Regions from separate parts of the Rummeliibacillus sp. G93 genome, predicted to be linked through region 2. Evidence: riboswitches for the same ligand, from Rfam matches in the RefSeq annotation. Region 2 holds a riboswitch; the other holds the start of a gene.
The links. A riboswitch is a leader RNA that binds a small molecule or an ion and turns the genes downstream of it on or off. The one in region 2 is predicted to bind FMN.
Positions count from the first base shown of each region.

Region 1: linked by a shared signal. The riboswitch ahead of ribD (bifunctional diaminohydroxyphosphoribosylaminopyrimidine deaminase/5-amino-6-(5-phosphoribosylamino)uracil reductase RibD) and the one ahead of M2M59_RS05690 (ECF transporter S component) in region 2 are both predicted to bind FMN.

Region 1 covers NZ_CP097314.1:2,975,376-2,986,949, reverse strand. The annotation lists gene M2M59_RS15070 (heavy metal translocating P-type ATPase) at 1-1,831, shown strand, start outside; gene copZ (copper chaperone CopZ) at 1,862-2,071, shown strand; gene M2M59_RS15060 (DUF6612 family protein) at 2,361-3,209, shown strand; gene M2M59_RS15055 (lmo0937 family membrane protein) at 3,370-3,516, shown strand; FMN riboswitch at 3,653-3,786, shown strand; FMN riboswitch at 3,929-4,062, shown strand; FMN riboswitch at 4,207-4,337, shown strand; gene ribD (bifunctional diaminohydroxyphosphoribosylaminopyrimidine deaminase/5-amino-6-(5-phosphoribosylamino)uracil reductase RibD) at 4,490-5,575, shown strand; gene ribE (riboflavin synthase) at 5,586-6,224, shown strand; gene M2M59_RS15040 (bifunctional 3,4-dihydroxy-2-butanone-4-phosphate synthase/GTP cyclohydrolase II) at 6,243-7,433, shown strand; gene ribE (6,7-dimethyl-8-ribityllumazine synthase) at 7,449-7,919, shown strand; gene M2M59_RS15030 (NAD/NADP octopine/nopaline dehydrogenase family protein) at 8,100-9,224, shown strand; gene M2M59_RS15025 (MarR family winged helix-turn-helix transcriptional regulator) at 9,431-9,865, shown strand; gene M2M59_RS15020 (beta-barrel domain-containing protein) at 9,885-10,535, shown strand; gene M2M59_RS15015 (DHA2 family efflux MFS transporter permease subunit) at 10,544-11,574, shown strand, end outside.
Region 2 covers NZ_CP097314.1:1,145,568-1,157,141, reverse strand. The annotation lists gene fabI (enoyl-ACP reductase FabI) at 1-154, shown strand, start outside; gene M2M59_RS05710 (NAD(P)H-dependent flavin oxidoreductase) at 243-1,253, opposite strand; gene M2M59_RS05705 (C40 family peptidase) at 1,530-2,807, opposite strand; gene M2M59_RS05700 (LysR family transcriptional regulator) at 3,124-4,008, shown strand; gene M2M59_RS05695 (oxygen-dependent tRNA uridine(34) hydroxylase TrhO) at 4,056-5,009, opposite strand; gene M2M59_RS05690 (ECF transporter S component) at 5,198-5,776, opposite strand; FMN riboswitch at 5,934-6,070, opposite strand; gene M2M59_RS05685 (ATP-binding protein) at 6,192-7,976, opposite strand; gene M2M59_RS05680 (response regulator transcription factor) at 7,969-8,685, opposite strand; gene ccsB (c-type cytochrome biogenesis protein CcsB) at 8,915-10,102, opposite strand; gene M2M59_RS05670 (cytochrome c biogenesis protein ResB) at 10,099-11,574, opposite strand, start outside.

The sequences.
Region 1 (11,574 bases), 1.4 Mb from region 2:
AAGTATATTTATGAATCCATGGTTTCAGTTTGCGCTAGCAACGCCAGTTCAATTCATAATCGGATGGCAATTCTATGTAGGAGCCTATAAAAACCTTCGCAATGGCGGAGCCAATATGGATGTACTCGTCGCTTTAGGAACAAGCGCAGCTTATTTCTATAGTTTGTATGAAGCAGTCAAAACTATTGGCCATTCAGCCTATATGCCGCATTTGTATTTTGAAACAAGCGCAGTTCTTATCACTTTAATTTTGTTTGGTAAATATTTAGAAGCAAAGGCTAAAACTCAAACTACTAACGCAATTTCAGAATTGCTCAATTTACAAGCAAAAGAGGCTCGCGTGGTCAAAGATGGAAAAGAAGTGATGATTCCAGTAGAGGAAGTAAAAGTGGGAGATCATCTAATTGTCAAACCAGGAGAAAAAATACCGGTAGACGGTATAGTCATGAAAGGTAAAACATCTGTTGATGAATCGATGCTAACAGGTGAATCTATCCCGATTGAAAAAGATCCGGGTGCCAAACTCATTGGTTCAACGATCAATAAAAACGGATCAATTGAAATGGAAGCAACCAAAGTAGGAAAAGATACAGCACTTGCATCCATCGTAAAAGTAGTCGAAGAAGCGCAAGGCTCGAAAGCGCCAATTCAACGTTTAGCGGATGTCATATCAGGCTACTTCGTACCCATTGTTATTGGGATTGCTGTGGTAACCTTTGCCATCTGGATTCTATTTGTAGAGCCTGGCCAATTTGAGCCTGCACTAGTCGCAGCGATTGCTGTACTAGTTATTGCCTGTCCATGTGCATTAGGGCTCGCAACACCAACTTCTATTATGGTAGGTACAGGAAGAGCTGCCGAAAGTGGAATTCTTTTTAAAGGTGGAGAGCATTTAGAAAGAACCCATCAATTACAAGCAATCGTCCTAGATAAAACAGGAACCATTACAAAAGGGAAACCTGAAGTAACTGATTTCTATGGTGACACAGAAGCATTGCAGCTGTTAGCAAGTGCAGAAAAGGGTTCAGAACACCCGCTTGCAGGTGCTATTGTAGCCTATGCGACAGAGAATGATATTGACTTCGTAGATGTAGAGTCATTTAACGCAATTCCTGGTCATGGGATCCAAGCAGAGATAGCTGGAAAACAAGTACTAGTCGGTAATCGAAAATTAATGATTGATCATCAAGTTGATATTGAAGGCAAGGATGAAAAATTAACCGAATTTGAAACTGAAGGCAAGACGGCGATGCTGTTGGCAATTGACGGTACGTATCGCGGTATTGTAGCAGTAGCGGATACAATTAAGGAAACAGCTCCACAAGCTATCAAAGAGTTAAAAGAACAAGGTCTGGAAGTAATTATGCTGACAGGCGATAATGAAAGAACAGCAGAGGCTATTGCGAAACAAGTAGGCATTGATCATGTCATCGCGCAAGTATTGCCTGAAGAAAAAGCAGATAAAGTAAAAGAAATCCAAGCACAGGGTAAAAAAGTAGCAATGGTTGGCGATGGTGTTAACGATGCCCCTGCCCTTGTGACAGCAGATATCGGGATTGCGATTGGCACAGGTACAGAAGTGGCTATTGAAGCAGCCGATGTGACTATCTTAGGCGGCGAGCTGCTGCTTATACCAAAGGCGATCAAAATCAGTCATGCAACCATTCGCAATATCCGCCAAAACCTATTTTGGGCATTCGGCTATAATACAGCTGGCATCCCTGTAGCAGCCATCGGTTTACTAGCTCCATGGATAGCAGGTGCTGCTATGGCATTAAGCTCAGTTAGTGTTGTGACAAACTCGCTTCGATTGAAACGGATAAAATTATAAGCGGTACACTTTGAAGGAGGTGAATACAGAATGGAAACGAAAACATTAGCCGTACAAGGTATGTCTTGCGGTCATTGCAAATCTTCAGTAGAAGGTGCTTTGAATCAATTGGATGGCGTATCATCAGCTGAAGTAAATTTAGAGGCTGGTAATGTAGCTGTTGCTTATGATGATTCAAAAGTAACGCTTGCTGCTATGAAAGAAGCGATTGAAGAACAAGGCTATGATGTGGAAGCATAATGCAAAAAGAAGAAGCTGATTTCCTATATGGAAACCAGCTTTTTTATTTTATGAAGAGGTGTTAACTACTAATAAAAAGTGGGAAAAGGCAATATCATACTAGTTCTATGGAAACAAACATAAGAAGACATAATACTCAGTGTGAGAAATTTGTATTAATTCATATGTCACCTTCCTTTTATTCCATTGAAATACAAAAAAATTAAAAATAGTAAATATGGTTGACTGCATTTTTTAGTGCTTCCTTTATACTAAATTGTAGGACGAAATATAAAAGAAGGAAGTGGAAGTGTTGAAAAAAATTCTTTCCCTTACAATGGGATTACTTTTGGTATTTATGCTAGGAGCATGTAACTCAAAGGCAGAACCAGTAAACAAACAAAATGGGTCTACTGCCAAAGCTGATTCAGGTTTGACATTAGAGCAAGTATTTAAAAAATCTACTGAAGCCTCTAAAAACTTAAAAAGTTACAGAACAAAAATGGAAGTTATACAAAATATCAATTCTGGTCAAAATAATGTAGAGACAGATACAGGTATCATCATGGATGTAGTTCAAAACCCTATGTCTTTCTATCAAAAGTTAATGATGAAGGCTCCAGAGTCTGACAAAATGATTCAAACAAAGAGCTATTTTACAAAGGACGGTATGTTTACGTATGATCCAAATTCAAAAAAATGGATGAAGTTCCCAGCGGAAATGGCGGATCAATTAGCGCAAGCTTCCAATCAACAAACAGATCCTATGGCAGAGATTAAGCAACTGAAGAAATTCGTCAAGGACTTTAAATTTAAACAAAATGATAAAAACTATATCCTATTATTAAATGCTTCAGGTGAAAAGTTCACTCATTTCATTCAAGAAAAGGTTCAAAAAACATTGCCAGCTGGAATGGCTAATTCTGCTGAATTGTTGAAAGATATGAAAATCAACAAAGTAGATTATGAGATTCATATCGATAAAAAGACATTTTATCCGACTATGTTAAATCTCAACATGGACATGTCATTAAATGCTCAAGGTCAACCAGTAAAGATAAAACAAGAGATCATGAGCAAGTATGAGAAATATAATCAAATTAAAGAAATAGTAGTGCCGGAAAAAGTAAAGAAAAAAGCAGTTGAAATTAATTCTTAATGAATTGAACTTCTATATAGTGATTAGACCAATTTTGCAGATTAGCAGCAGAATTATTGCGAGTGAAGATAATTTGGCAAGCATTTGTTTAGTAAATTGTTCTGCGGGGTAATAAATAAATGTAAATAAATTTAAATTATCTGCAGAAAGGATGTTTATGATGCTTTGGACGTTAATAGGACTTCTAGTTCTTTTCTGGGTACTAGGCCTTATATTCCATATTGGCGGAGGATTAATTCATATTCTTCTTGTCATTGCGCTGATTGTCTTTATTGTTCGCCTTTTCACTGGAACAGCACGAAGTTGAACGACGTAGCGTATAATAGAAAATAATAAAGAGTGCCTTAGAAGAGAATGCTTCTAAGGCACTCTTTTTTGAAGTGATTAAGATTAATAGCTTTCTTTTTTGTTTTACTAAGTTTATAATGATTTCGAATAAAAGAATATTCCTTCGGGGTCGGGTGAAATTCCCAATCGACGGTGATGAAGCAATTCTAAGCCCGTGAGCCTTTTTTAAAGGCAGGATTTTGGTGAGAATCCAAAGCCGACAGTATAGTCTGGATGGGAGAAGGATGTAGAGCAAGCTGAATGCCTTGTGAAGAAAAATATACTTCAATAGGTTTATTTAGTAATGACTTTTACATACGAATTCCAACACAACCCCGTAGAGAAATCTATGGGTTTTTCTTTTTTCTGAAACTCATACACAATTTTATATGGTTGTCCTTCGGGGTCGGGTGAAATTCCCAATCGACGGTGATGAAGCAATTCTAAGCCCGTGAGCCTTTTTTAAAGGCAGGATTTTGGTGAGAATCCAAAGCCGACAGTATAGTCTGGATGGGAGAAGGATGTAGAGCAAGCTGAATGCCTTATGAAGAAAAAAAGCACTTCAATAGGTTTATTTGGTGATGTCTTTGCAGCCAAATTCCACAATGTACCCCGTAGAGAAATCTATGGGTTTTTCTTTTTTCTAAAGCTCATACACAATTTTATATGGTTTGTCCTTCGGGGTCGGGTGAAATTCCCAATCGACGGTGATGAAGTAATTCTAAGCCCGTGAGCCTTTTTTAGGCAGGATTTGGTGAGAATCCAAAGCCGACAGTATAGTCTGGATGGGAGAAGGACGTATGGTGAGTGGTACCAGCCTTTGGAAGAAAAATACACCTTCCTAGGTTTATTTAGTGCACCCATTTTTACATACAATCTCCTAAACTCCTTAGTTGACAATAGCTAAGGGGTTTTCTATTTGTAATGAACTACAACAGATAGGGAGGAAAGAAATGACGGATGAATTTTATATGAGCCTTGCTTTAGATTTAGCAGGAACTACTAAGCAGCAAACGTCGCCAAATCCGGCAGTAGGAGCCGTTATTGTTTCAAATGGCGAAATAGTAGGCCTTGGCGCACATTTAAAGGCGGGGGGCCCGCATGCTGAAATTCATGCCCTACGAATGGCAGGATCACAAGCGAATGGAAGCACTGTTTATGTAACGCTGGAACCTTGCAGCCATTACGGAAAAACACCTCCTTGTGCTAACGCATTAATTGAAGCAGGTGTAAGTCGTGTAGTCATCGCTGCACAGGATCCCAATCCATTAGTTGCGGGCAAAGGATTGCAGCTTTTAAGAGATGCTGGGATTGAAGTAACAACAGATATTTTGCTAGAAAGAGCGCAGGCGTTAAATAAAGAATTCTTTGCTTATATTCAACAACGAAAACCGTTTGTTACTTTAAAACAGGCCATCACATTAGACGGTAAAATAGCAGCAAAAAGAGGAATCGGAGAGCAAATTACAAGTGAGGAATCACAGGTGGATGTTCATAAGGATCGCGAAAATCATGATGCCATTTTAGTAGGAATCGGCACGGTATGTTCAGACAATCCACGCCTTACCAATCGACTTGGAAATACAAAGAAGCAACCGATTCGAATAATTTTAGACACGCATTTAAGGATTACGCCAGATAGATTGGTGATAATGGATAGTTCCGCGCCAACGTGGATTGTAACAGGTTCAAAAGCTTCAGCAGAAAAGATTGCACAGTTAAGCCAGATATCACATGTGAAAATTCTGCAGCTTACAAAACCTTTAATTGACATAGAAGAATTATTACTAGAGCTGGGAAAACGCCAGATTATGAAGCTGTATGTAGAAGGCGGCCAAACGGTCAATGCAAGTTTTTTGAAATCCGGTTCAGTAAATCAATTAATCACATATATAGCGCCTAAAATTGTCGGTGGGAAAAATGCTATTCCAATGTTTTCTGACTTAGGAGTGACACAAATGGAGGATGCTTTGGAACTCGAATTGCAAGAAATCCACAAAATCGGTGAAGATTTGAAAATAGTATCTGTATTGAAATGAGGTGGAATTGATTTTTACTGGAATAGTAGAAGATATAGGCAAGGTCAAAGCAATCAAACGTGGTGGCCAAAGTATGCAATTAACAATAGAATCTCGAAAGATAACAGATGACATTCATTTAGGTGACAGCATTGCCATTAATGGGGTTTGTTTAACGGTTACCTCTTTTTCGGAAAGTGCCTTTACGGTTGATGTAATGCCGGAGACAGTGAAAGGGACGAGTATTCAATCATTGCAATTGGGTCATAGTATCAATTTAGAACGAGCAATGCCGGCAAATGGCCGTTTTGGCGGGCATTTTGTATCTGGACATGTGGATGGTACAGGTATTATTTTGCGCAAGCGCAAAGTGGAGAATGCGATATATATTGATATTGGTATTGCAGAGGAGCTCAGAAAATATTGTATTTTAAAAGGCTCGGTAGCTATTGATGGCATCAGCCTTACTATTTTCGATATTCAGCCACGCCAGCTCACAGTTTCAATCATTCCGCATACTTTAAGTGAGACAGTGTTAGGCATAAAAAAGGAACAGGATCTTGTCAATATTGAAAATGATTTGCTTGGCAAATACGTGATTCAGCATGCTGAGAGGCAACAAAAAGAAACACCAATGACGATGGATTTTTTAATGCAAAATGGATTTTAAAAAGAGGCGGTGTTTAATATGTTTCATTCAATAGAAGAGGCAATACAAGATTTGAAAAAAGGAAAAATGATTATTGTAGTGGATGATGAAAATCGTGAAAACGAAGGAGATTTACTCGTCCTTGCGGAGTATGCAACACCCGAAAACATCAATTTCATGGCTACTTATGGTAGAGGATTAATTTGTACGCCAGTATCACAGGAGCTGGCGGAACACCTTGAACTTTATCCAATGGTTCACAACAATACAGACAATCACCAAACAGCCTTTACAGTGAGCATTGACTATAAGGATACAACCACAGGCATTAGTGCATTTGAACGTTCGGAAACCATTATGCAGCTATTAAACAAAGATGCAGGTGAGGCTGACTTTCGGCGACCGGGACATGTTTTTCCACTCATTGCTAAAGAGAATGGCGTTCTCGAACGCCAAGGGCATACTGAAGCAGCAATTGATTTTGCTAGGATTTGCGGCAGTGAACCCGCAGCCGTTATCTGTGAAATTATGAGCGATAATGGTGAAATGTCTAGAGTACCGGAATTACTAGTGTTAGCTGAAAAATATAATTTAAAAATCGTTACCATTGCAGACCTCATTCGCTATCGTTATATCCATGAAAAACTAGCAAAACGCGAAGCATCTGTGAAAATGCCTACAACACTTGGTGAATTCCAAATGGTTGGCTATTCAAACAAAATAGATAGCAAAGAGCATATAGCTTTAGTAAAAGGGGAGTTGCGGGAGGAAGATGCTCCGTTAGTGCGTATTCACTCGGAATGCTTGACGGGAGACGTGTTTCATTCAAATCGGTGCGATTGCGGACCGCAATTGGAGAAGGCGATAGAAAAGATTGAAGCTGCTGGTACAGGTGTCATTCTTTACATGCATCAAGAAGGCAGAGGGATTGGACTGTTAAATAAACTGAAAGCCTATGAGCTTCAAGAGCAGGGCTTGGATACAGTGGAAGCAAATGAACAATTGGGCTTTCCAGCTGAAATGCGTGATTATGGACTTTGTGCCCAAATGCTCCGCGACTTGGGTGTAACTAGGGTTCGCTTAATGACGAACAACCCAGAGAAAGTAGAAGGGCTAAGGAAATATGGAATTGAGATTGTAGAACGAGTAGCGCTTGAAACTGAGGCTGTTGCTGAAAATCAATATTATTTACAAACGAAAAAAATAAAAATGAATCATATTCTTGCATAGGGAGTGTTACAACACATGGGACAAGTATTAGAAGCACAATTAATAGGAACTGATTTAAAAATAGGGATTGTTGTAGGTAGATTTAATGAATTTATAAATGCCAAATTGCTAGGCGGAGCAATGGATGGTTTAAAACGCCATGGCGTATCTGAAGATGATATAGATGTAGCTTGGGTGCCGGGAGCATTCGAGGTACCATTTATTGCAAAGAAATTGGCGGATACGAAGAAATATGACGCCATTATTGGTCTAGGTACGGTGATTAGAGGCTCCACATCTCATTATGATTATGTTTGCAATGAAGCGGCTAAAGGAATTGCAAATGTTGGATTAACTACTGGAGTGCCGGTTATCTTTGGTATTGTTACAACGGAAAACATCGAACAAGCAATCGAACGTTCTGGAACTAAATCAGGAAATAAAGGATATGATGCAGCTGTTTCTGCGATTGAAATGGCTAATTTAAATAGTTTGATTGGAGAATAAGCAATTATAAATGGTATGAGGCTTAGCATTTTAGCTAAGCCTCTTATTTTATTGGAAAAAATCAGGATGTTTAATGTGAGGGAAGTACGGGAATAGAAACATGAAAATGAAAAAATATGATGATTAATTTTAAATAGAAAAAACATGAAAACGCTATCATAGAAAGGGAGACTGTTATTTATGAAAATTACAATCGTTGGTTCTGGGCATGGAGGATCTGCTGCAGCAGCAGCGATGGCACAGGCAAGGCATGAGGTCAGCATGCTAAAACTAAGCAACCGACCAGATCAGCATTTTGAAAAGCTAAAAGAAACAAAAGAAATCAAGTTAGAAGGCATCGAAGGCAATGGTACATATCAGCTAGCAAATGTAACAAATAACCCTGCAGCGGCTATTCCTGAAGCGGATATCATTTTAATTTATTACGTTTCGAATTACCACGAGAATTTAGCTAAGGCGCTTGCCCCTTATCTCCAGGCTGAGCAAACGGTTTATATTTGCCCAGGGTATTTAGGTAGTTTACTCTTTAAGAGAGAAATGGAACGAATCGGACGAATTCAAGAAGCCCCATTATTTGTAGAAGGCGAAACACTTCCGTATAGCTGCCGTATTACATCCCCGGGTGTAGTAACTATTTATTCTAAGAACTATGGACACCCAATAGCAGCATTGCCGGCGAACCGTATTGAAGAGGCATGCAGAATATTAGAACCAGTACTGGACAACCCTATACCACGCGACCATATAGTAGAAGTCGCTCTCCACAATCCGAATCTCATCATGCATACTGTAGGGATTGCAATGAATGCTGCATATATTGAAAATTCAAATGGAACTTTCTCTATGTATACAGAAGGTTTTACCCCATCTATTTGGAAAGTGGCTAATGAACTGGATTGCGAAAAAATGGCGGTCTTAAGAAAAATCGGTTCATCTCCTCTTTCTTATATCGATGAATTTAAAGTGCGGACTTTTACAGATCCAGAAAAATACTCTGAAAAAGAAGCGTTCGCAATCTACGCAGACAGCGTAAGCGATTTGCATACGGATAAAGTTGAAAATCGGTATATTACGGAGGATGTACCAATGGGTCTTGGCTTACTTTATTCGCTTGGTAGAGAGCTTGGTGTTCCGACACCTGTTGCAAATTCCATTATGACATTGTCTGGCATTATGACAGATTCTGATTACTATAAACAGGCCCGTACGGTAAAAAGTCTTGGCTTCAAAGATGCAAGCGAGCTAATGAACGAAGTGGGCAACAAAGAAGATAAAATCTTTTTACAAACAGCACGTCAAAAGTAAAATAAGTAAAACACGTGTATGGCTGGAGAAGTTGCAGCATACCGTGTTTTTTATTTGGTTTTAAAGGGAAGAAGTTGGAAGCACTTTTTTATTTTTAGGATAAAGAGTTATTGTTGACATACTTTTTAGATGGTGTTATAAATGTATAGTCTTATTTCGTATGCGAAATATACGGAAGCGAATTAAATGTAAGCAAGGGGGAAGAAATGAAGAACGTCTTTAATAATGAGATTATCAATTCTTTCTATAGTATCTACATGCAGGAAAGAAAAATTTTACAAAGTGACGCAGAGAGAGTGGGTCTGACTGTTGTCCAGTTGAGAGCTCTTTATAAGATATCCGTTCGTCCGAATGTGCGATTGGCGGAACTTGCTGAGCGAATGAAATCGACGAACAGTACGATTAGTAGTGTGATTGATCGGTTAGTAGATAAGGAGCTTGTAGAACGGAAAACATCCGAGAACGACCGCCGGGCTATAACCATTTGCCTTACTATAAAGGGTGAGGAGAAATTGAGAGAATTTCAGGAGAGTAAATCGGAGACGGTTCAAAAGCTCCAAAGAATTAACGATTTGCCTGCGGAGGATATAAAACGTTTGTTAGAAATTCACCAAAAGATATTAAGTATTTTAAAGGATTAATGAAGGAGGAAGTTTTTTTATGAAGGCCAAACGCATGATTTTATTAAATGTGATTTTGCTTATAGTCTTAGTTGGAGGTGGGTTTGTAGGCTATTATTATTTCAATCAATCTATGAACTATATCTCTACAGATAATGCACAAATCGCAGGTCAACAAGTAAATATCGGAGCACCAGGCAATGGCAAATTGGTAAGATGGGATGGCAAGGTTGGAGATACATTTAGCAAAAACGATACAATCGGTACAGTTGATATGCAAGGTGCTGACGGGAAATCTGTTAACATGCCAATCAAAGCTCCACAAGATGGCACAGTCGTGCAAAGCAATGCTGTAGAAAATGCAATGGTTGCTGCTGGCACACCTCTTGCTATCAGCTATGATTTAGATCATTTATGGGTTACTGCAAACATTGAAGAAACAGATCTAGATAATATTAAAAAAGGTCAAGACGTAGACATTACAGTCGACGCATTCCCTAACACAACATTAAGCGGTAAAGTACAAAAAATCGGTTTAGCAACAGCCGGCACATTCTCATTGCTGCCTTCAAACAATTCATCAGGCAATTACACAAAAGAAACACAAGTAATTCCTGTGAAAATCTCAATCGATAGTTACGGAGTAAAATTAGTTCCTGGAATGAATGTAACCGTGCGAATTCATAAGTAGGTGATAGCATGTCAATTTATATCATTGGTTATATTCTCATATCCGTCATTCTGCTGATTGTTGTGAACTTTATGGTAAGAAGACAAAAGAATAGTAACACAAAAGATGAAAAAGTGACGCAAGGAACAATGGCTAACAAGAATCAAAAGATGGATTCTAAAAAGCCAGTAGAAGTAGAAGAGTTTAACAATGCTGCTCCTCAGCCAGTACAGGAGGAAGAGCATGCAGAAGAAATACAAGAACCTAAAAAAGAAGAGGCTACGGAGGAAGTGCCGCCTGTAAAAGAAGAGGCTAAAACTCCGCCTGCTAAAGTCATAGACAATAAGGGTAAATTACTCGTTACGATGATGATTGGTGCATTCGTTGCTATATTGAACCAAACATTATTAAATGTAGCCATCCCGCACATTATGAATGATTTAAGTGTATCTGCAAGTACTGTGCAATGGTTATCAACAGGCTACATGCTGACGAATGGGGTTTTCATTCCGATTACTGCGTTCCTTATCACAAGGCTGGGGACCAGAAAACTATTTATATCGGCCATTACGTCATTTACAATCGGCTCGATTATTTGCTCGCTTTCCACAACATTTTCACTATTAATGCTCGGAAGGGTTGTGCAAGCGGCGGGTGCCGGCGTTATCATGCCTTTGCTTATGACCGTATTCCTTACCATCTTCCCGCCTGAAAAACGCGGAGCGGCGATGGGACTATTCGGTGTTGCAATTTTATTCGCACCAGCAATTGGGCCAACATTATCCGGTTGGTTAATTGGCCATTATTCTTGGCGCGTACTATTTGATATCGTTATTCCAGTCGGTATAGTTGCAATTCTAATGGCACTTAAATGGATGGTTGATGTTGTAGAAATCACCAAACCAAAATTTGATACATTCGGTTTTATCTTTTCAACAATCGGTTTTGGCTTCCTGCTTTATGGCTTTAGTGAAGCAGGTAACAATGGCTGGGACAGTAAAGTTGTATTGATTTCATTAGCCATTGGTATCATCGGCTTAATTGCCTTTGCTTGGCGTGA
Region 2 (11,574 bases):
CTTAAATAAAATTGAAGAATCTGCTCCATTAAAACGTAATGTGACACTTGAAGAAGTGGCAAATATGACCGTTGTTATGCTTAGCCAATTATCAAGTGGTATTACAGGAGAAGTTATTTATGTCGATAGCGGTTATCATATTCTTGGCATCTAATAATACTAAAAACTGCTTCATCCAATATTAACATTGGGTGAAGCAGTTTTTTATTTTCTATCCAATGAACGCACTGATTTTAAGACGATCACTTGGTTAGTCGATCTATAATACTTTGCACCGTTCCCTCGTTAGCTAGATGCAAACTTGTTCCGGCCCACATTGCCATTAAACTATACATATCTAGCTCTGCCGCCCGAAGACGAATATTTTTAGTTAAATCATTTTGATAAGGATATGGGGCAATCGTATTTCCCTCCATAAAGACCATAAAGTCATTTTCTATACCCCTTGCATATTTCCCTGAAAAAGCCTTTGTATAGGCAGTATTGTCTTCATCTGCTAACAAAATCTGTTTTTTATAAATTGAAGCTGCACCACTTTCTTCACTGACAATGAAGGCCGTACCGATTTGTGCCGCTTGTGCACCTAAAGAGAGCACTTCTTCCATTTGGGCTTTATTTGCAATACCTCCAGCTGCTATTTTAGGAATATGGATCACTTCTTGCGCTTCGTTCAATAGTTGTTTGAGCGGGATAAACTCTATAGGTTCTATAAATGAACCTCTATGTCCCCCTGCTTCCTCACCTTGTAGTACAACCGCATCCATTCCCAACTCCTGAATGTATAAGGCTTCTTTAATTGTCGTAGCTGTCCCGATTGTATAAATGCCATGTTGCTTTAGTCTATCTAAGAGATTCTCAGATGGTACGCCAAACGTGAAAGAACAAACTTTTACGCCTTCTTCTATAATGACATCAATCTGTCCATCAAAATCTGTGGCAGATAATGGAGCTCCTTCTTCCGCAATCATCAATTTCTTACGATACGGCTTTAACACATTATAAGCTTCTTCCAGTTCTTCTGTTGTCGTTTCTACAAAATTGGGAATAAATAAATTGACAGCAAACGGCTTATCCGTTTTTTCCTTGACAGCCTGAATAAAAGCTCTGGTCACCTCTGCGTTTAAATAGCCTGCACCAATAGATCCTAAGATTCCTCCATTTGAGCTCGCTGCTACCATTTCAGGAGTGGTCACTCCAGCCATGGGGGCTTGCACAATCGGATACTTTAACTGCAAATTCTCCATTAAATCCATATATTATACCTCCTAGGATATGTATTAACTACTAACTTATAGATTACTTTACCATATATTCTTCTAAAATTATCTACATAGTATCTTACCCGTTCAATTTTGTTTTAAATCTTTTCCTACAGGGTATAAAAAGAAAAAGCCTTCATAAGAGAAGGCTAATTCAAGAGTTAAAATATCTATGGGATTTTAGAGTGCTATATAATTATTGGTTCATCTTCCCTACTAACATATCTATATGATTAGCGAAAAGTAAGTTTGAGAGTGGACAATATTATATTAGTTGACACCAGAAATGCGGCCGTATCCAACTAAATATTGGTTCCACCAATCTAGAGATTCAGTTACAACACCATTATTTTGGGCATCTAGCATTCTTCCGCCACCCAAATAAATACCGACATGAGCGATCCCTTGTCCATAACTAAAGAACACAAGGTCTCCTGCTTTCGCTTCACTTGCACTAATTTTTTTGGTAGCTATATATTGCTGAGCAGCTGTTCGCGGCAAGCTAACGCCTGCTTGTTTGAAGGCCCATTGAGTTAGACCAGAGCAATCAAATCCTGTAGATGGATTACTTCCTCCCCATACATAAGCTCGTCCTAAATATTTACTAGCTTCAGCTATTGCAGCTTTAGCTGAACCAGAACCTGATACAGAAGGTGCTTTTTGATCACTATCGGTTACTTTTGCACCATTGTTACCATTGCCCGCATTACCTGATGAGCCAACATTATTCTGTTGAGGTACGCTTTCAGCTTTTACCGTATTATTGCTTGTTTTGCTGACCTGTGCAGATTTTACTGCTTCGGCTTCTTGAGCTTGTTGTGCTTCTTTTGCTTTTTTAGCTTGTAAGAATTGCTTTTCTTGAAGAGCTTTTAAGCGTCTTGCTTCTCTTTCACGCTTTTTACGTTCTCTTTCAAGTCTTTCTTGTTCTTTCTTCGTTGCAATTTGTTCTTTCAATTTTAGAGATTTTGCTTTGTTTTCAGCTTTTTTTGTTTCTAATCTATTTTCTTCTTCCTGCATTTCTTGGAATTGGTTTTGTAGCTTAGATTGCTTCTCTTGCAAATTGTGTTTTTCTTTAGCAAGCTTAGCTTTGTCTTTTTTCTGTTCATCTAATAAGTTTTGGTCTGCATCTAAAATGGTTTTTACAGAAACAGTACGGCTTACAGCATCCGCAAAGTTATCTGCACCTAAAATAGCATTTAGGTATGGACTGAATGTGCGATCTTGATTTTGGTATGCTTTTAAACGGTCCTCAATAATCTTTGAGCGTTCATTGATCGTTTTTTCAGTTTTTGCAATCTCATTGTTTGTTTCTGCTATTTCTTGTAAAGTTTTTTCATATTCAGCTTGTTTTTTGTCTAGTTGTTTTTGTAGTTGTTTAATTTCTTTATTTAAGAGGTTAATTTTATGATCGATGGATGCTTTCTTTTGAATCATCTGCGCGGATGTTTTTGCATTTACATCAATTGGTTGTTGCGTTGTGTACATAAAGCCGCATGACAGTGCAAGGGTTGCTATAGCAGTGCGACCCCATTTTGTGCGTTTATTCAATCTAAATCAACTCATTTCCCTAATTTTCTTTATATGCGTTATTTACCATTACTTATATTATCATGAATAAAGCGTTTGTATAGGTCTTTTGATGGCATTTAATAGAAGCGTAACGGATGTTACATATTTGTCATAATATTCTTTTCTTCTATTTTCTTCTACAAATTATATCACTTACTTTCCTATAAGTCTTTTATATTGTTTTTATTCCATTTTTTAAATAGGATTCACAACCTTTTATTCATCCCTTAACAAAGCGAAAAAGGCTGTAGATATGTTACTATAATTAAATCAAGGGTAAGAGGAGCGAAGTCTAATGGAATGGCAACAGTTAGAATATTTTCAGGTGTTGGCTAAAATCCAGCATATGACCAAAGCAGCCGAGAAATTGTCTATTTCCCAACCAGCACTAAGCCGATCAATAGCTAGGTTAGAAATGGAGTTGGGGGTTCCTTTATTTGAAAGACAGGGCCGTTCCATCAAGCTAAATAGGTATGGCGAAATATTTGTTAAACGTGTGCACAATATTATGCGAGAATATCAAGATGGGCTCCATGAAATTCAAGAACTAATTAATCCGAATCACGGAGAAGTATATCTAGGCTTTTTACATACACTTGGCACAAATGTAGTGCCAGATTTGATTATGCATTTTAGAAAACAGTTTCCAAATATTCATTTTGTCCTAAAGCAAAATCACACTCACTCACAGCTTAAGCAACTAAAATCCGGGGAACTAGACCTGTGTCTGCTCGCTGAAATGAATGTAGAAAAACCTATAGAATGGATGGAACTTTGGCGTGAAGAGCTATATGCTATAGTACCAATATCACACCCGCTTGCCGATCGTAAAACTATTACCATATTTGAGTTGGCCAACGAACCTTTCGTATTGCTTAAAAAGGGATATGCCTTGCGCATTCAGATTGATGAAGCGCTAAATCAAGCAGGCTTAACTCCGACAATTACATTTGAAGGGGATGAGGTAGCCACGGTAGCAGGTTTCGTGGCCGCAGGATTAGGTGTTTCCATATTGCCTGACGGAGAAGAAATAAATCCAAATAGGATGGCGAAAATAAAAATTAGCGATTTAAAATTAGAAAGGGTCATTGGGATGGCTTGGTCTTTAGAACGTTATCTATCTCCAGGTGCTAAGCAATTCCGACAATTTATTCTTCAATATTTTAAGAATAAAAAATAGTTATAAAAAAAAGCAAAACGCCCTGTGCGTTTTGCTTTTTTCAATATCTATTTAGCAATCGTTTCGCCAATTTGCGCTAGACGATCTAGTACTTCACTTTCAGTTAATTGATGTTTAGCAATATAACGGTTTCTTGGATGCACCCTACATTCATGCGTACAACCACCTAGATGCTTATCTTCATTTTCTTCCGAACATAAGATTTGTTTATTGCATTCAGGATTTGCACAATTTATATAACGCTCACAAGGTTCACCATCAAAGTGGTCTCTACCAACGATGACATGTTCTACTTGGTTAACTGGAACCGCAATTCGTTCATCGAACACATAGCATTGGCCATCCCATAATTGTCCTTTAGCTACTTCATCTTTACCATATGTGACAATGCCTCCGTGAAGCTGAGCCACATTGTCAAAGCCTTCTCTCTTCATCCATCCAGAGAATTTTTCACAACGAATGCCGCCCGTGCAATATGTCAAGATTTGCTTACCTTCAAATTGCTCTTTATTTTCATTAATCCACTCTGGCAATTCGCGGAATGTTTGAATATCTGGACGAATGGCACCTCTAAAATGTCCCAGATCATATTCATATGTGTTACGTGCATCTATCACAACTGTATTATCTTCTTGCATTCTTTTCAAAAACTCTGCTGGTTCTAAATATTCACCGGTTAATTCATTTGGATTAATATCTTCTTCTAAATGGAGATTCACCAATTCATCTTTCGGACGTACATGCATTTTTTTAAAGGCATGGCCCTCTGCTTCATCTATTTTAAAAACAATTCCATCAAAAAGTGGATTGTTTCGCATATAATCCATATATGCATTTGTAGCTTCTACAGTTCCAGAAAGTGTACCATTGATTCCTTCTGGAGCAACCAATATACGGCCTTTTAATTCATTTGATTGGCAGTATGCTAGATGCTCCTGAGCAAATTGCGCAGGATCTTCAATTTTTGTATAGAAATAATATAATAAAACTTGATATTTCATTTATTTCACCTATCTTTCATATTTACAAGATATTAAGACGGGGTCAGTAATTTTTAGACGCCGATAAATCTTGGCTTTTAAAACGACTTATCTATTATACTATAATTTAAAGAAAAAAGGGGCTCATTAGCTCGAACTCCATTAAACAAAAAAAGCTAGCTTATTTATCATAAGCTAGCAATCTATTTTTACATATATTGTTTTTGCTGTTTTTGTATCCACTTTTTCATGTTTGAAGCTAGAAGTAAGAAGATAGCTGTTAGGATAATACCTTTAATAATATTAAAAGGCAATATACCCGTCACAATTGTTTTTGTTAGGACAGCTCCTGTCTCAGTTGGTACATTTAAAAAGTAGGAATACATCGGCATAAATAAGAAATAATTAAGAACGCTCATTCCTATAGCCATTGAAATTGTACCGACCACTAATCCAGTTGAAAGCCCTTTGGTAGTTGTTAAACGTTTATATACAAAGTAAACCGGCATAATAAATAATATACCTGTTGTAATATTTGCCAAATGTCCTACTGGCACACCTGTTGGGCTGCCTTTATAAAACCAATCTAGCACATTTTTGATGACTTCTACTGTTATTCCTGCAACAGGTCCCATTGTAATTGTTGCCAAAAGAGCTGGGATATCACTAAAGTCGACTTCTAGAAAAGCCGGGAATGGAGGCAATGGAAAGTTAAAAATCATTAATACAAATGAAATACTGCTCAACATTCCAATCGTCACCATTTTTTGTAGACGTGTGTTCTTCAACGTTTTTCTCTCCTTTTGCGATTCACTTCAAAAAGAGGAAAGGCCCGTTTTGATTATGAACAAATAAACCCCTAAGCAAAAATTCGCTTAAGGGAGAGTTAGGCATAGTCAAATAAACGTCTTCGCATTCAACAAAAAAATGCACAGACGACCGTACCTTCACCTTCTCCCATCCAGACTATACTGTCGGCCCTGGATTCTCACCAAGTCCTGCCTTAACGGCTCGCGGGCTCAAGAGGTCAAAATGCCTCTAATACCGCCGATCGGGAATTTCACCCTGCCCCGAAGATGAATCAATATGTTTTTATTACAATTCCACTATATAAGAGATTTAGAACTTTGTAAAGAGAGTTGCACCATTCGTTGTAACAAAAAACGCCAGCATCTTTATGCTGGCGTTTTTAACTATTAAAATTTACTTACTGATCTTGGCTAACGGCAAGTAGAAAATAAAACTTGTACCCACATCCACTTCACTTTCTACCAAGATCCTTCCTTTATGTGCTTCAATAATATTTTTAGTAATCGCAAGTCCTAATCCTGTGCCGCCTTTTCCCCTAGTTCTTGCTTTATCAGCCTTATAGAATCGCTCAAATACATATTCTATGTCTTCTTTTGGAATACCTGCGCCATTATCCTTTACTTGGATACGCGCGTAGTCTTGCTGCTGATCGACAACAACTTGTACTATACCTTTTTCCCTTGTATGGCGAATGGCATTGTCAATTAAATTGGTTAGGACTTGCTCAATACGGTCTTCATCTAAACTAATCAGTGTCACATCATCAAATGACGATGAGTAGGTTAGCGTGATATGCTTTTCTCTTGCTGCTTGCACAAATTTCTGGGTAATTCGTTCGAACACGGGCGTAATAGGTACTACTTCTTTATATAAGGTGATGTTCCCCGATTCCATCCTCGCCAAATCTAGCAAGTCTGTAACTAACCTACCCATTCTCTGTGATTCATCATAGATAATTCGTATCATTTCATTCCGTTCTTCCTCACTAGATACGACATCATCGATAATAGCTTCACTATAGCCTTGCAGCATAGCAATCGGCGTTCTTAGTTCATGTGATACATTTGCGATAAAGTCAGAACGCAACTTATCCAAGCGATGTTCTTCTGTTTTATCACGAAGCACAGCAACAGCCCCCCGAACAGAATCGCCGCTATAGAGAGGGCTTATAGAGATTAAAAAATATGCCCCTTCCATTTCCAACTCTTCTCTTAATACTTCTTCCATTTCTAAGACATGGTCAAGCATATGGTAAATTTCATTAGGGATCAATTGGTGTTCATCTCGTTTTTTGATCGCCCATTTCTGAAGCAAGAGATCCGCGGGAGGGTTGCTTAATATGATACTTCTTTCACTATTAAATGTAATAACAGCATCTGTCATCGAAGTTAGAATGCTTGAAAGTTGTTCTTTTTCTTGGTTGATAACTTCCATATGGTGCTTGAGCTGCTTACCCATTTGGTTAAAGGCTATCCCTAGCTGACCAATTTCGTCATTTTGCAGTACCGGTACCTTTTTATCAAAGTGTCCCTTCGCTAATTCAAACGCCGCTTCACGAATTTTCAATAAAGGGGATGTGATACGCGTTGATAAGAAAAAGGCAAAGAAAGTTGTTAATAGAAAGGCTATAATAGCTGATAGAAATACAATCTTTGTTGTTTCTTTTGATGTTCGATGGATCGCATCAGGACTTTGATAGATAAAGACGACACTATGCTCCATCTTCTCAACATTTAAAGGAAAGGCTAAAACAATATACGATTCAACATGGTCCTTCTCGGTCGAGGAAGGAAGCATCATTTCTTTCACAATGGGTTTAGATGAAGTAAAAGCTTTATTGAAGGATTTTTCACGAATAATCCGTTCTTTAATCTTTTCTGAATTGACCCCTTCTTGCAAAGAAAATAGATCATCACCAGGCTTGTCTGCAATAACTGCATTTGTTTCATCGCTTAATATATCATGTATTATGGATTTAGTAGAGGCAATCGATTTATGGTCATCGACGACTCGTGCGATGGTAGTTGCTTCTTGTCTTAGTAGGGCTTCAGATTGTTGGGTATGGTATTTGGATAAAAATTCAAGCATCAATACTGTGAATACAAATAAAACAAATGAAACGAGAAGCAATATGGTTACCCATAGCTTCCCGACTACACTGCCCCATATCCTAATCATTCACTACCTCAAATTTATAGCCTACTCCCCAAACAGTTACAATCATTTTTGCAGCATTTTCCGATACACGATTTAATTTTTCACGAAGTCTTTTGACATGTGTATCAACTGTACGCAGATCACCGAAGAAATCATAATGCCATACTTCTTTCAATAGCTGTTCTCGGTCAAATACTTTATCTGGTGCTTTTGCCAAATAATAAAGCAATTCATATTCCTTCGGTGTTAGATTCACTTCTACGCCATCCGCTGAAACGCGATGTGCATCATTGTCAATAGTCAAATGCGGGAACACAACTAAATCCTTCGAAACCGATGTCACTGTTACGGGTGAAAAGGCTGCCGATCTGCGTAGAATAGCTTTTACTCGTAGTACTACTTCCCGAGGGCTAAATGGCTTTACAATATAATCGTCCGCTCCAGTTTCAAAGCCTTGGACCCTATTAGCCTCTTCACCTTTTGCTGTTAATAAAATAATTGGTGTTGATTTCTTCTCACGAATTTCCTCGCAGGCTTCTAAACCATCTTTCTTCGGCATCATAATATCTAAAAGAATACAGCGGTAATCATTGGTTAATGCTTTTTCTACCGCTTCTTCTCCATTTTCTGCTTCTTCTACTATGTATCCTTCACGCTCAAGATACATTCTGATAAGTCGACGAATTCTTTCCTCATCATCAACTATTAATATTGAAATTTGTTCAGTCACTGTACATGCCTCCCAGTATGCTATAGTATTATTGTACAATTCTTAATAGAAAATGAAAAGAAAAGCCTTTTTCTCATAAGAGAAAAAAGGCTTTTCTTTTGTCATAGAAACAGCATCTAAAGACAAGTACTCTAGTCATTACAGCGTATTCTCATTGTGAATTATCAAGCTAACCTTATATCTAACTATATTTAACTATAGTTGTTAGGTTTATTGCTTTAATTAGTTTTTATCCAGCATAAGAATGTAGACCAGCAATAATCAAGTTAACTGCTACAAGATTGAACATAATAATAACAAACCCGATTACTGCAAGCCATGCTGATTTTTGTCCTTGCCACCCTTTAGATAAACGCAGGTGAAGAAATGCCGCATAGAATAACCAAGTAATAAGAGCCCAAACTTCTTTAGGATCCCATCCCCAGAATCTTGACCAAGCTTCTTGTGCCCAAATCATAGCGAAGACTAGCGCACCAAGTGAAAAGACAGGGAAACCAATTAGTACAGATCGATAACCAACTTCATCCAACAACTGCATATTTACTCGTTTTGTAAGTGGTTGGATTGCACGGCTAATGGATTTGCGAAGAATTAAACGAATGATAATATACAAGATTGAGCCAAAGAGTATGGACCAAACTACTGTCGTTAATTTTTTCGCATTTACTAATGCCGGCATGGCAGCTAAAGGTTTCATCTTGTCTGGAGATTTCATTTCATATTCATGCATACCGAATAGAGCCGGCGTGTTGTAAGTAATTTCTTGTGTAGCGCCATTTTTATCTACATAGGTGAAGTCAGCATTATAATCCATTAATTTAAAAATAGTAGTTACAATCACAAATCCTAATACAAGTACGCCAGCATACATGACGATTTCTAGCCAAATGCTGCTCTTTGTACGTTTTTGTGTATCAACGCTCTTCATGAGATAAATCAAACCAGCTACAGCACTAATGGCTAAGATGGATTCGCCCATCGCAGCCGTAATAACATGGATAGTTAGCCAATAACTTTTAAGGGCTGGGATTAACGGCGTCACTTCTTTTGGGAACATACTTGCATAAGCAATAATCAAAATGGCGATTGGCAAAGCAAAAAGGCCAAGTGATGGCAGTTTGTAAATAAAATAAATGAGAATAAACGCACCGACAACAAACATGCCAAATGCAGTCGTAAACTCAAACATATTACTTACAGGCGCATGTCCAGAATAAATCCAGCGAGTAATGAAATAGCCTAAGTTCGCAATAAAACCAATAATTGTAACAGTAATGGCGATAGTTCCCCACTTTTTATTGGAGACGGATGCATCTTTTTTTCCGCCTTTTACCGCTCCACCAAAAAATAGCGTACCTACTAAATAAGCGATAAAAGCAATAAATAATAACGTACTGCTCAGATCAATTAAACTCATAAGGTGTTGTCACCTTCCTTTTCTTCCATTTCCTTCTCATCTTCTTCTTGCTGGTCAACCCATAAAGGCAGGTGGGCATAAGTAGTAACCGCATCCAAATCTTTCTTCATGCTAAACCAGTTTTTATTTGTATGCGCAGCAAGCAACAGGCGACCATCATTTGTATGTTGTAACCAAAGTCGACGATGGCTCCAATATGAACCTATTACTACACCTAACATAAAGATTATACCACCGATTGCTAAAATTGGGAGAGTCCTATCTTTACGTATTGTTAGGCCTGAAACATTACGAGTTTCGATATTTTGGAATTTCATTTGATATTTAGTTGTGCCAAGTGGTTCAAGTGTTTGCTTAATTGCAACAAAGCTTGTCTCACCCTTTGGCGTCTCTGGTGTATACATTTTGAAAATAAAGGCAGGATTATTAGGTAGCGGTGAGTCAGATTGCGGTTCCCCATCATCAAAACCTGAAAAAGTTGGGTAGTAACCTTTAACTTCGACTTTTGAGCCGTTTCCTAAATCATACTCTTTTTTCGGTTCTGTTAAGTCAATATCTACTTCACCTAAAGATTTTCCTGTTTTCTTATTCACTAAATTAAAATTCATTGCTTTTAATTCGTTTAATTTAAAATCCATTTGATAGAGGGCATAGCCATCGTATTTCAGTGGTTTATTTACTTGGATTGCATGGTGTGCGACTTTCTTCATATCTTGAGTCTCACCAGCAATGCCTTCATCCTTTGATTGATACAGCACAACATCTGACTGATAATTTTTTGCTATTGAATTAACAGCAGCTTTGGATTGATTGAACTCTTGTTTTTGTTCCTCTTTTTTATACGTTTCAAAGGTGAATTTATTATTATGTAGATAATAACCATCCATACCAGGAATAGATGCTGTCTCGCCTTCTCGAATCCATAAGGATTCATCAATATAAAATCCAGGCATTAAGCGCAACATTACACCAAACAAGAAAATGATAAGCCCTACGTGATTGATATATGGACCTGAGCGCGCAAATCGGTTTTTCTCCGCGAGCAATACTCCATCTTCTCTTCTCACTTTATACTTTAGCTCTTTCATTTTCTTCTCAGCTAAATTTAATGACTCTTCCGCTTTATCCGCGGCTATTTCTTTCTCGCCAAAAATACGTTGGCGTTTCATAAAACTTTCATGTCGTTTTACACGTTGATTCTTTAATGATTTGTAAAGAGGCACGCCTCTATCAATACTTGCAGCAATAATAGAGATCGCCAGCATACCAATTAAGGTCTGGAACCACCAAGAACTGTAAATATCACTCAGCCCTAAGTTATAGTAAATTTTACCAAAAGTTCCATAGTTATCAATATAAGCCTGTTTTGCATCTTCACCTTGCATGACATTAACATACATTACTTGCGGCAAGAATGTACCGATAGCTGCAGCAACTAGTGTGATGACGATAATCGAAACGCCGACTTTGAC